One region of the Vibrio sinaloensis genome, then DNA from elsewhere that is predicted to be linked to it. Evidence: predicted binding sites of a transcription regulator. Region 1 holds the regulator's gene; the other holds the start of a gene.
The links. The regulator MetJ, encoded in region 1, represses methionine synthesis genes. The targets are predictions, from matches to a motif close to TTAGACNTNTANANGTCTAA.
Positions count from the first base shown of each region.

Region 2: a site for MetJ is predicted at 3,396-3,415, ahead of metN (methionine ABC transporter ATP-binding protein MetN). Genes of this name have one in related genera too.

Region 1 is NZ_CP096199.1:2,762,625-2,768,835, forward strand. It holds gene priA (primosomal protein N') at 1-173, opposite strand, end outside; gene rpmE (50S ribosomal protein L31) at 454-672, shown strand; gene MTO69_RS12615 (malic enzyme-like NAD(P)-binding protein) at 933-2,210, shown strand; gene metJ (met regulon transcriptional regulator MetJ) at 2,293-2,610, opposite strand; gene MTO69_RS12625 (O-succinylhomoserine (thiol)-lyase) at 2,826-3,992, shown strand; gene MTO69_RS12630 (bifunctional aspartate kinase/homoserine dehydrogenase II) at 3,992-6,211, shown strand, end outside.
Region 2 is NZ_CP096199.1:705,806-712,016, reverse strand. It holds gene treB (PTS trehalose transporter subunit IIBC) at 1-1,110, opposite strand, end outside; gene treR (trehalose operon repressor TreR) at 1,300-2,247, opposite strand; gene MTO69_RS03320 (MliC family protein) at 2,314-2,655, opposite strand; gene gmhB (D-glycero-beta-D-manno-heptose 1,7-bisphosphate 7-phosphatase) at 2,705-3,256, opposite strand; gene metN (methionine ABC transporter ATP-binding protein MetN) at 3,521-4,555, shown strand; gene MTO69_RS03305 (methionine ABC transporter permease) at 4,545-5,222, shown strand; gene MTO69_RS03300 (MetQ/NlpA family lipoprotein) at 5,271-6,080, shown strand; gene MTO69_RS03295 (substrate-binding periplasmic protein) at 6,133-6,211, opposite strand, start outside.

The DNA of each region.
Region 1 (6,211 bases):
TGATCAAACTGCGATTCATGAGTCAGTGCCGTGACCACCCCAACCAAGGTTTGACGACCAAATGGTACAGAGACCCGTCCCCCTATAATGGGAAACAGGTGACTGGGTATCAGATAGTCAAATTGTTTATCGAGTGGCACAGGCAGCGCAACTCGAGCAATCGTTGGGCGCATAATCGCTATCAAGCTCTTGGAGAGGTAACGTGGTTTAGTCTAAGGGAAAAGCCCCGCACAAGAAAGAGAGACAGTCAGATACTCCCCTCCCCCTTGCGGCTAAAAAAGTAGCAGTTTTCTTCGCTAACGGCTTGATCCCTGAGTCTCGATTCATTACTATATCGCGCCTTAGAGATATGGCTTGCCAACTGGCAGCGGTATCCAAGCAATTTTTATTAACTACGTGTGGTGTCCGGCTTAGCATCGGATAGCGACACGGCCTATATTCAGAGGTTCTCCCATGAAAGCTGGTATCCACCCAGAGTACAAAGCAGTTAAAGCGACTTGTTCTTGCGGTAACTCTTTTGAGTTCAACTCAACGCTAGACAAAGATTCTATCCACCTAGACGTATGTGACAAATGTCACCCGTTCTACACTGGTAAGCAACGTATCGTTGATACAGGCGGCCGTGTTGATCGCTTCAACAAGCGTTTCGGTGCTCTATCAAGCAAGAAGTAATCACTGCTTAGATATCGAATCAAGAAAAGGACGCTCAGGCGTCCTTTTTTGTTGCCTATAATCAGGTTATCTCGGCGTTATCAGTGCATTGTGTTACCAATGACGGCAAGACCTAGCGATATCTCTTGATATCTGGTCTTATCAGCCTACTTTTACTACTTTTTATTGCTTCCGCTCGCATCCTGACCTATGCAGCTTGACTTAGTTACTCTAAAATGGGTTCCCCCTTTCCTTATAACTATTAACGAGTACCCACACCTATGTCTGATGACAATCGTCAACCACTATCCCCTGAAGAACAATTTCGTCAACAAGCATTGGATTACCATGCCTACCCAACCCCAGGCAAAATTTCGGTCGAACTCACTACGCCGGCCGAGACAGCAAAAGATCTGGCTCTCGCCTACAGCCCAGGTGTAGCAGAACCTGTACGTGAAATCGCGCAAAACGTCGATAACGTTTATAAGTACACAGCAAAAGGCAACATGGTTGCGGTGATCTCTAACGGTACCGCTATTCTTGGTTTAGGTAATCTAGGCCCAATGGCATCAAAGCCTGTGATGGAAGGTAAAGCACTGCTATTTAAGCGCTTTGCAGGTCTTGATTCGATTGATATTGAAGTGAAACACCGCACTATCGAAGAGTTTGTCGATACCGTGGCAAACATTGCCGACACCTTTGGTGGTATCAACCTCGAAGATATCAAGGCACCTGACTGTTTTGAGATTGAAAAGCAGCTGATTGAGCGTTGTGATGTGCCGGTCTTCCACGACGATCAGCATGGTACCGCGATTGTCACCGCAGCAGGTATGCTCAATGCGATTGAGTTACAAGGAAAGAAACTGCAAGACGCAACTATCGTGTGTCTGGGGGCAGGTGCTGCGGCCGTCGCCTGTATGGAACTGCTGATCAAATGTGGCGCGATGCGCGAGAAAATTTACATGCTTGACCGCAAAGGCGTTATTCACACCCGTCGTGACGACCTAAATGAGTACAAGCAACTGTTTGCCAACAACACAGATAAACGTACGCTGGAAGATGTAATTGAAGGCGCTGACTTGTTCCTTGGCGTATCGGGGCCAAACCTGCTGTCTCCAGAAGCGCTGGCACTGATGGCATACAAGCCTGTGGTATTTGCTTGTTCAAACCCAGATCCAGAAATCAAGCCAGAGCTTGCTCAACAAGTTCGCCAAGACCTAATCATGGGTACTGGTCGCAGTGATTACCCAAACCAAGTCAACAATGTACTCTGTTTCCCATTCATTTTCCGCGGCGCTCTGGATGTACGCGCCAGTGAAATTAATGATGAGATGAAACTTGCCGCCGTTGAAGCGATTCGTCAACTAGCCAAAGAAGAGGTCCCGGCTGAAGTGCTCACTGCTGCGGGCATTGATAAGCTTTCTTTTGGTCCTGATTACATCATTCCTAAACCAATGGATCCGCGACTACTGCCTCGCGTGGCGAAAGCCGTGGCTCAAGCAGCAGTAGATTCTGGTGTTGCACGTATCGAAATGCCTGAAAACTACATGAGCGAGTAAGATACAAGTTGCAATAAAAACCGCTGTTTGATACAGCGGTTTTTTTTATTAGGCGCTAAGCGAAAAATTAGGTGCAAGGGTTCTATTCATCAAATGCTTCAAACTCGATGCCCATTTCGGTCATCAGTTTTTTGACTTCGGCCGGAATATCATCCGGACGATCTTTACGCAAATCTTCATCCGTCGGTAGTGGCTGTCCGGTATACGCATGCAAAAACGCTTCGCACAGCAACTCACTGTTGGTCGCATGGCGTAGGTTATTGATCTGACGACGCGTGCGCTCATCAGTTAAAACCTTTAATACTTTCAATGGAATAGAAACAGTGATCTTCTTTACTTGTTCACTTTTCTTTCCATGCTCAGCGTATGGGCTAATGTATTCGCCATTCCAGTCTGCCATTGCGCACCTTTGTAAATAATTGTGTTTTAAATTAGAAACCGCAATTTTAGCGGGATTTATGTCCACAAGCAAAGACATATAGACGTCTAGAAGTATTGACGTCCACATTTTTGACAAGTAAAGTGGTGAGATATGGAGCAGGAAGCGCTGCTTTTACCCGTTCAGGTATAGCGTATTCCCCACAAATAGTCACGATAGTTCGAAAGGAAACACCTATGAGCACCCGCAAACCAGCCACAATCGCGGTACGTACTGGTATCGAGTCAGACACTCAACATCACGCCGTTGTTCCCCCTATTTATCTCTCGACGAACTATGGTTTCCCTGCGTTTGGGGAAGTACCAAAATATGACTATACCCGCTCAGGTAATCCTAATCGTGGCTTACTAGAAACCGCCCTGTACGAGCTCGAATCAGGTAAAGGCGCGGTGGTAACCAACTGCGGAACTTCGGCACTCAACCTTTGGGTATCGGCTTTCTTGGGGCCTCAGGATTTGATTGTCGCTCCTCACGACTGTTATGGCGGCACCTACCGTCTATTCAATACGCGGGCCAATAAAGGGGACTTCAAAGTCCTATTTGTCGATCAATCCGACCCACAAGCGCTCGCCGATGCATTGAGCCAAAAGCCAAAGCTTGTTTTGCTCGAAACCCCATCCAACCCTCTAGTGCGCGTGGTGGACATTGAACAGGTCTGCCAGCAAGCGCATCAAGTTGGAGCTCTGGTGGCGGTCGACAATACCTTCTTGACGCCCGTTTTCCAAAAGCCGCTTGAGCTTGGAGCAGATTTTGTTATCCATTCGACGACTAAGTACATCAACGGCCACTCTGATGTTATTGGCGGTGTGGTGATCACCAAAACAGAGCAACATGCTGAGGAGCTTGCGTGGTGGGGCAACTGCCTGGGCGCCACGGGTACCCCTTTCGACAGCTACATGACCCTGCGTGGCATTCGCACCTTAGGCGCGAGAATGAAAGCGCACGAAGAGAGTGCCAATGCCATTTTGCACTATCTGCAAAGCGAGCCTTTGGTCGGCACCATCTATCACCCTAGCCTGCCCGAGCATCCAGGGCATGAGATTGCCAAAAAGCAACAAAGTGGCTTTGGCTCTATGTTGAGCTTTGAGTTTGCAGGCAGCTTTGAGCAATTGAAGGCGTTTGTCGGCCAACTTGAACTGTTCTCTTTGGCCGAATCTCTCGGTGGGGTGGAGAGCCTGATTTGTCATCCTGCCTCAATGACTCACCGTGCGATGGGTGACGTCGCCTTGGCAGAAGCGGGCATTTCTCAACTGTTGCTGCGTCTGTCTGTGGGTTTAGAAGACAGCGACGATCTCATTGACGATCTCAAGCAAGCCTTTGCGACAGTCAAGGAGGCGCAATAATGTCTAAGACTCCTCGCCAACTGCATAAATTTGGTGGCAGCAGCCTCGCTGACCCAGATTGCTATCAACGCGTTGCGGGCATTTTAAAACAATACTCAAACAGCGACGATCTGATTGTTGTCTCTGCCGCAGGCAAAACCACCAATAGATTGATCGCCTTCACCGAAGCGTTACATAAAGATGGCCGCCTCGCCCATGAAGAGTTGCAATCTTTACGTCAATATCAGTCTGAGCTTATCGAATCACTGATTGAGGGCGAGGCTCAGCAACAGCTGCTCGCCACACTACACGATGAGTTCAGTACGCTCGGCGAGTTGACCGCACCGCTAACTCAAGCAGACAAAGCATCGGTGTTGGGCCATGGTGAAGTGTGGTCTTCACGTTTGCTTGCCGCACTACTTAATCAAAACGGATTAGCCGCCGTCGCTCAAGACGCGCGCTCATTTTTACGCGCGGAATCGGGCACACAGCCTGAGGTAGACTTCGGTGCCTCTTACCCGCTGATTAAAGAAGCCCTGATTCAGCACGCGCATCATCGGGTGGTGATCACCGGCTTTATGGCTCGAGACACACAAGGGCATACGGTTCTGCTCGGTCGTAATGGCTCAGATTATTCCGCTACCGTTATTGGCGCACTGGCGGAAGTGAGCCGTGTGACTATCTGGAGTGACGTCGCTGGGGTATACAGTGCCGACCCAAGACTGGTCAGCGACGCTTGTTTGCTGCCGCTACTCAGACTCGATGAAGCCAGCGAGCTCGCGCGCTTGGCCGCGCCCGTACTGCATAGCCGCACTCTGCAGCCTGTGGCCCAGAGCACGATGGATCTGCACTTGCGTTGCAGCTATCAACCCGAGTCTGGTTCTACCCGTATTGAGCGCGTCTTGGCGTCAGGACGCGGAGCCAAAATTATCTCTTCTCTGGATGAGGTGCTGTTGATTCAACTCAGTTTCGCCGCAGGACACAACTTTGAGCGCCTAGAGCGCGAAGTCTTGTCTAGTCTCAAGCGAGCGCAACTTGAACCACTCACTTATGAAGCACAGCCAGACAAGCATCGAATTAACTTGGCTTACACCAGTGAAATCGTCGGCGGCGCTCTTGAGCACCTGCAAGACGTCGCCTTTGAAGCTGAGCTAAAACTCAAAGAGGGTTACTCCATGGTTGCCGCGGTCGGCGCTGGTGTCACCAAAAACCCGAATCACTGCTATGGCTTTTACCAACAACTCAAAAATGCGCCGGTCGAGTTCATTTCTGAGTCGCTGTCCGGATTAAGCCTAGTCGCGGTATTGCGTCAGACTCAGACTCACCCTCTGGTGAAAGCCATTCATAGTCAGTTATTTCAAGCGCAAAAGCGCGTCGCCATTGCCTTGTGTGGTAAAGGCAACATCGGCTCAAGTTGGTTAACGCTATTTAGCGAGCAAAAGACCGAACTCGAAAAGCGCCACGGCATGAACTTTGAGTTGGTTGCCGTCATCGATAGCCAAACCTATTGGTTCAATCCCGCAGGGATAGACCCGAACCAAGTCAGCGCTCATTTTGATGAAGAAGCGGTAAGTTACCAAGATGGTCAATGGATAGAAAAGCTCGGCGCAATCCAGGGCTATGATGATTTGGTCGTGCTCGACGTCACCGCCAGCAAAGAACTCGCAGGACGCTATTTAGAGATTGCCGAGCAAGGGATGCACCTCATTTCTGCCAATAAAGTTGCTGGCTCAGCCTCAAGCCAGTACTACCATCAAGTCCAAGATGCGTTCGCGAAAATTAATCGCCACTGGCTGTACAACGCCACGGTCGGTGCAGGTCTGCCGATTAACCATACGGTGAGAGATCTGCGTGAGAGTGGCGATGATATTACCGCTTTATCGGGTATTTTTTCTGGCACCTTATCATGGCTGTTTCAGCAGTATGACGGCAGCGTCCCTTTTGCAGAACTGGTTGACCTCGCCTGGCAGCAAGGGCTCACTGAGCCGGACCCTCGAAGCGACCTCGACGGCTCAGACGTAATGCGTAAGTTGGTTATCCTCGCCCGTGAGTCGGGATTAGCCCTGGAGCCAGAAGCGGTTAAAGTAGAAAGCCTAGTGCCCGATGAACTGGCTGAGTTATCACTGGATGAGTTTTTTGATAACAGCCAACTGCTGAGCGAGCTACTCGCCGAGCGGCTGCAAAAAGCGCAACGTGAAGACAAAGTTCTGCGTTATGTTGCCCGCCTAGAGAAAAACGGC
Region 2 (6,211 bases), 910 kb from region 1:
AATGTCACGCTCACCATGCTTTTTACTGATAATAATGATACCCACTACCGCAGACGCTTGAGCAATATTAGATAGCGCAATCAGAGGCCAGATTGGCGTGCCGCCTAAATCTTGCATCAGTTGTAGGTCAACTGCGTTAGTCGTGTGGTGGATACCAGTGATCACTAATGGTGCGTAGAGGAAACCAAAGATCATTGAACCAATGACGGCAAAATCTCCTGTCATTGCTGCTTTCGCCGCAAATGCCACGCCATCACCTAACACACGGCCAAATGGACCGATAAGCGAGTGAGCGAGTACCACAGAGACGATGATAGACACAAACGGAACAACGACTAAGTAAAGGTACGACGGTACAATTCGCTTCAAGTTGGTTTCAATAAACGCCAGTGCCATACCCGCTAGCATTGCCGGGATCACCTGGGCTTGATAACCGACTTTTTCAATCACAAACAGACCGAAGTCCCACACTTCAGGCGCTTGCTTACCGATCAAGTAAGCGTTCATTAACTGTGGCGAAACCAGTGTCACACCCAAGGTAATACCAAGGATCGGCGTTCCGCCCAGTTTTTTCACGGTAGACCAACAAACACCGACAGGTAGGAAGAAGAAAATCGCCTCGCCAATCAGCCACAAGAAGCTGTGTACCGTCGCCCAGAACTGACTGATTTCTGTGAGTGATTGGCCATCAAACATCTTGATGTCACCAATCACATTGCGGAAGCCTAGGATTAGACCACCAGTGATGATGGCAGGAAGCAGCGGTACAAAAATTTCAGCAAGATGGGAGATACCGCGCTCAAGCAAGTTCATGTTTTGACGTGCTGCGAGCTTGGCTTCGTCTTTTGATGCCTCACTCTTACCAGACAGCTCAATCAATACCTTGTACACTTCATCGACTTCAGTCCCGATAACCACCTGAAACTGACCCGCATTGGTGAAGCAGCCCTTGACTATCGGCAAGGCTTCCAGCGCTTTTTGGTCCGCTTTATCTGTTTGGTTCAATACAAAACGTAGTCGCGTTAGGCAGTGACTGACGCTAGCGATGTTGTCACGTCCACCGACTAACTCAATCAGACGCTCCACTTCTTGTTTCGCAATCTTACTCATATCCATGTCCACCCTAATTGGATTCTCATTCTTGTTCAGTTCACACTGACAGGTTTACTTTTATATTTATGGGAACATTCCCATTTATGATTATTATAGTGTCAGATCTATCGAAAGATAAAAATGGGAACAGTCCCATTAATTGAATGAGATCACAGTATAATTTTAAAACAGTTTGAAAATAATGACTTAAATTGAGATAGGTTCTTGGGTTAGGTGAATCTTGTCAATTTCACCATTAATTTGAGATATCAATAACTTAGCAGCCTTCTCTCCTGCTAAAGCATACCCAGGGTCAATACTGAACACTTTGGGAAACAGGAATGAGAGCAGCTCATTGCCCCCCACCCCGGTCACGACCACGTCTTCTCGGTTGAGTTCTTGCAGCCGCTTGATCACCCCCAAGGCTAGGGTATCGCTTGCACAAACAATGGCTTGGGTTTTGTCTGTCAGCACATCGTCGACCAGTAGATAGGCACTCTCATGACTGAGTTGCCCTGTGCGATGATTGGGCGTTAGCCCTTTTTGCTGACACCAGTTTAGATACGCCGCTAAACGAACCTGACCTGTGGTTTTATCACTCGGATCAACGCCGATAAATGCGATTTGAGAAAGCTGTTTGCCCTCTAGGTATTGCAACGCTTTAACGATAACTTGGTTGTTATCGTAATTGATCGATGAGACCTGCTGAGTATCCATGGCAATCACCACACTGTGGTTGTTCCAACTGGCAAGCTTAGAGAGGTCAAAATCACTAAAGCCAAACACGATAACACCATCAACACTGCGTTTTTTTAACACGTCTAGGTGTTCATTGGTCTTATAGCGGTCAAACTGACTCTCCATGATCACCACATCGTAGCCAGCGGCATACAGCGTTGAGAGCATACTGCTGACAGCCTTGTTTTCCGATGGAGAGTCCAGACGCGAGATAATCACACCAACCACTTTCTGACTGCCGCCCCGCATCGACTGCGCCGATTTGGACGGTACATAACCAGACTCTTGGATCACCTGCTCGACTTTAGCCCGAGTTTCAGGCTTGACTTTAGGGTCATTGGTCAACACGCGCGAGACAGTCGATTTACCGACACCAGACAAACGAGCAATATCAAGAATAGTGAGTTTCTTAGTCATAGCCTACTGATTTTGTTAAATATAGCGCCAACATAGTGGCGCCGTTTTCCCCCAATAGTAAAGCAATTACTGGGTAAGGCAATTTTTGTGTACCTGCCGCCCAACCTCTAGACGAGCTTGGTTGCCCTTAGTGTAAAGAGTGTTCGGGTTGGGTTTTTCGGTGGTTTGATCATCAAGGATATATTTGGTCCCAGAGCCGGACGCCACTTGCATAAGACGAAAATCCCCTCGCTCTGTGCGCAACAATGCCGCTGGGGTATTGGGCATATAAGCCACTTGGAAAGTGTATTGAGATTCGCATTGATAGAAAAGAAAATCGCCTTGAAACACCTCTTCTCTCACCACGCGATCATCAGCACAGCCGATAAGCATCCCCGTAAGTGCGAATGCGGTTAGCAAACGTAGCATAGTCACCTCCAGACAAAACAAAAGCCGCACTGGCGGCTCTATAGTCAAACTATTTCGCTAGAAAAGCAGGGACTTCTTTAATGCTGTCTAGCACCACTGTGGCAAGGGCCTGGCCTTTCTCGGTAACTGGCTTACCGGTGCGGACCAAGATTTTGGTCCCGACGCCAGCGGCTTCGGCAGCCATAAGATCTTCTGCTTTGTCGCCCACCATGACCGAATTTTCCATATCAATCTTTAGAAAATCACGTGCTGAGAAAAACATACCGGGTTTAGGTTTACGACAATCGCAATCTTCTTTGTATTTACCAACCCCATGCTCTGGATGATGTGGGCAATAATAAATCCCATCGAACTCAACCCCATTGTCGACAAAGTTCCAATCCATCCATTGAGTCAGAGACAGAAAGCGATCTTCACTGAACTTACCACGGGCAATACCGGACTGATTAGTCACCAGAACAAGTTGATAACCCATCTGTTTCAACTGTTTAGCGGCTTCAAATACCCCATCGATAAACTCAAAGTCATGTTCATCATGGACGTAACCGTGGTCGACATTAATCACGCCGTCACGATCTAAAAAGACTGCGGGTTTGGCCAAAATATGTTTCTCATTTCACTAGTTTTATTACTCAGATTATACCTGAGTCACTTCAATATGCCATCTTGACGGCATCAAGCCAGTCGCTATATGTCATTCATGACTAACTCATTCCGATTGGTTTTAGCGAAAAATACGTTTAGACGTCTAGACGTAAAAATATCTATTGACACTAAAACCACAAACCCATAGCATCCTCTACTAAATGAGATGTAGCTCAACATAATCATCTGCTGCTCATCCAAACTGATAACGGGTTTCTCAATGATTGAAATTAATCAAGTAAATAAGGTTTTCTATCAAGGCAATAAGGAGATTCACGCCTTGAAAGAGATCAACCTGACCATTCCTCAGGGAACCATTTTTGGTGTTATTGGCTCATCAGGAGCAGGGAAAAGTACCCTTATTCGCTGTGTAAACATGCTTGAAGCCCCTACCAGCGGCTCAATTGTGGTAGACGGTGTCGACCTTACTCAACTGAGCAAATCTCAATTGAGCGAAGCGCGTCGTAACATTGGCATGATCTTTCAGCACTTTAACTTACTCTCTTCACGCACAGTGTTTGGCAACGTCGCACTGCCGCTGGAGTTAGCGGGTAAAGATAAAACGCAAATCGAATCCAAAGTCACCGAACTGCTAAAACTGGTCGGTTTGGCCGACAAACACGAAAGCTACCCAGCAAACCTAAGTGGCGGTCAGAAGCAGCGTGTGGCGATTGCGCGTGCACTCGCATCGGATCCTAAAGTTCTGCTGTGTGATGAAGCGACCAGTGCGCTCGATCCGGCCACCACACAATCGATTTTAGAACTGCTAAAAGAGATCAACCGCAAACTCAACATCACCATGCTGTTAATTACCCATGAGATGGACGTTGTGAAAAGCATCTGTCATCAAGTGGCGATCATTGGCGGTGGCGAGTTGGTTGAAAAAGGCACCGTCGGGGAGATATTTGCTCACCCGAAAACAGACCTGGCTCATGAGTTTATTCGTTCTACGCTGGATCTATCGATTCCCGAAGATTACCAAGCACGTCTGCAACCGACTCGTGTTGAAGGCAGTTACCCGCTGGTGCGCCTTGAATTCACCGGCGCAACCGTGGATGCGCCACTTATGACTCAAATCGCACGCAAATTTAACATCGATGTCTCTATTTTAAGTTCAGATCTCGACTACGCGGGCGGCGTCAAGTTCGGCATGATGGTGGCTGAACTATTTGGTAATGAACAAGATGACAACGCAGCCATTGAGTTCCTGCGTGACCACAACGTAAAAGTAGAGGTGCTGGGTTATGTCCTTTAATGAAATTTCACAGTGGTTAAGCCTTAACAGCAAGTTGCTGCTCGGTGCAACCTGGGAAACCCTATACATGGTGGCCGTTGCTGGGATTGTTGGCTTTGCGGTAGGCATTCCTCTCGGGGTTATTCTACACACTACTAAAAAGGGCGGTCTGCTAGAAAACACCAAGTTAAACAGTGTGCTTGGCGCTATCGTCAACATTGGACGCTCTGTGCCTTTCTTAGTGTTGATGGTGGCAATCATTCCGGTCACAAAGCTGTTGGTCGGCACCTTTATCGGCACAACAGCGGCCATTGTGCCACTGACGATTGGCGCAATCCCATTTGTTGCTCGCTTAATTGAGGGTGCGCTATTGGAAGTGCCTACCGGCTTAGTCGAAGCAGCGCAATCTATGGGCGCGACGCCGATGCAGATCATCAGCAAAGTGCTACTGCCAGAAGCGATGCCAACTATAGTCAACTCAGTGACCATTACACTGGTCACCCTAGTCAGCTACTCAGCGATGGCAGGTACGGTGGGTGGCGGCGGTCTTGGCGATGTGGCAATTCGCTACGGATTCCACCGCTATGATGTGGTGATCATGGCCGTAACGGTAGTGATGCTGATTGTGCTGGTACAAATTATTCAATCCATTGGTGATGCGATCGTTCGTCGTGTTGACCACAGATAAACAACCAATAAATTATAAATTCACAGATTTATTCATAAGGAGATAGTGATGAAATTCAGTCTTAAAGGTCTTTTGACTATCGCAGCCGCAGCGTCGGCACTCGTTCTAGCAGGCTGTGGTGAGCAAGCGGCAGACACCAGCAAAATCAAAGTGGGTGTCATGGCTGGCGCAGAAGCACAAGTAGCAGAAGTGGCAGCGAAAGTCGCGAAAGAGCAGTATGGTCTTGATGTTGAACTGGTCACTTTCACAGATTACGTGACGCCAAACGCAGCGCTTGATGATGGTTCAATCGATATCAATGCGTTCCAACATAAGCCATATCTAGATCAGCAAGTGGCAGACCGTGGTTACAAACTAACGATTGCTGGCAACACGTTTGTTTACCCAATTGCAGGTTACTCTAAGCAAGTTCAATCTGTGGACGAGATCCAAGATGGCGCTCGTATCGCGGTACCAAACGATCCGACCAACCTAGGTCGTTCACTGCTACTTCTTGAACAGCAAGGTCTACTCAAGCTACGTGAAAATGTGGGTCTACTAGCCACGGTACGCGATATCGTTGAGAACCCAAAAAACATCACTATCGTAGAGCTAGACGCTGCTCAGCTTCCACGCTCACTGGATGATGTAGCGCTGTCAGTAATCAATACGACTTACGCGAGCTCAATCAACCTAACTCCTCAAAAAGACGGCGTTTTTGTTGAAGATAAAGAGTCTCCATACGTTAACCTGATTGTGGCTCGTGAAGACAATGTCCAAGCTGAGAATGTACAAAACTTCGTCAAGGCTTACCAAACCGACGAGGTTTACCAAGCAGCCTCTGACATTTTCCAAGGCGGCGTAGTAAAAGGCTGGTAATTCCCGGCGTTCACTCCCATTTTGCTCAAGGCTGACATTCTGTGTCAGCCTTTTATTTTCGCTGCTGGCGCAACTGTTGAAAATAGGCATCGATTAACGCTTGATAACGACCATCTTGCTTCATCTGCCGC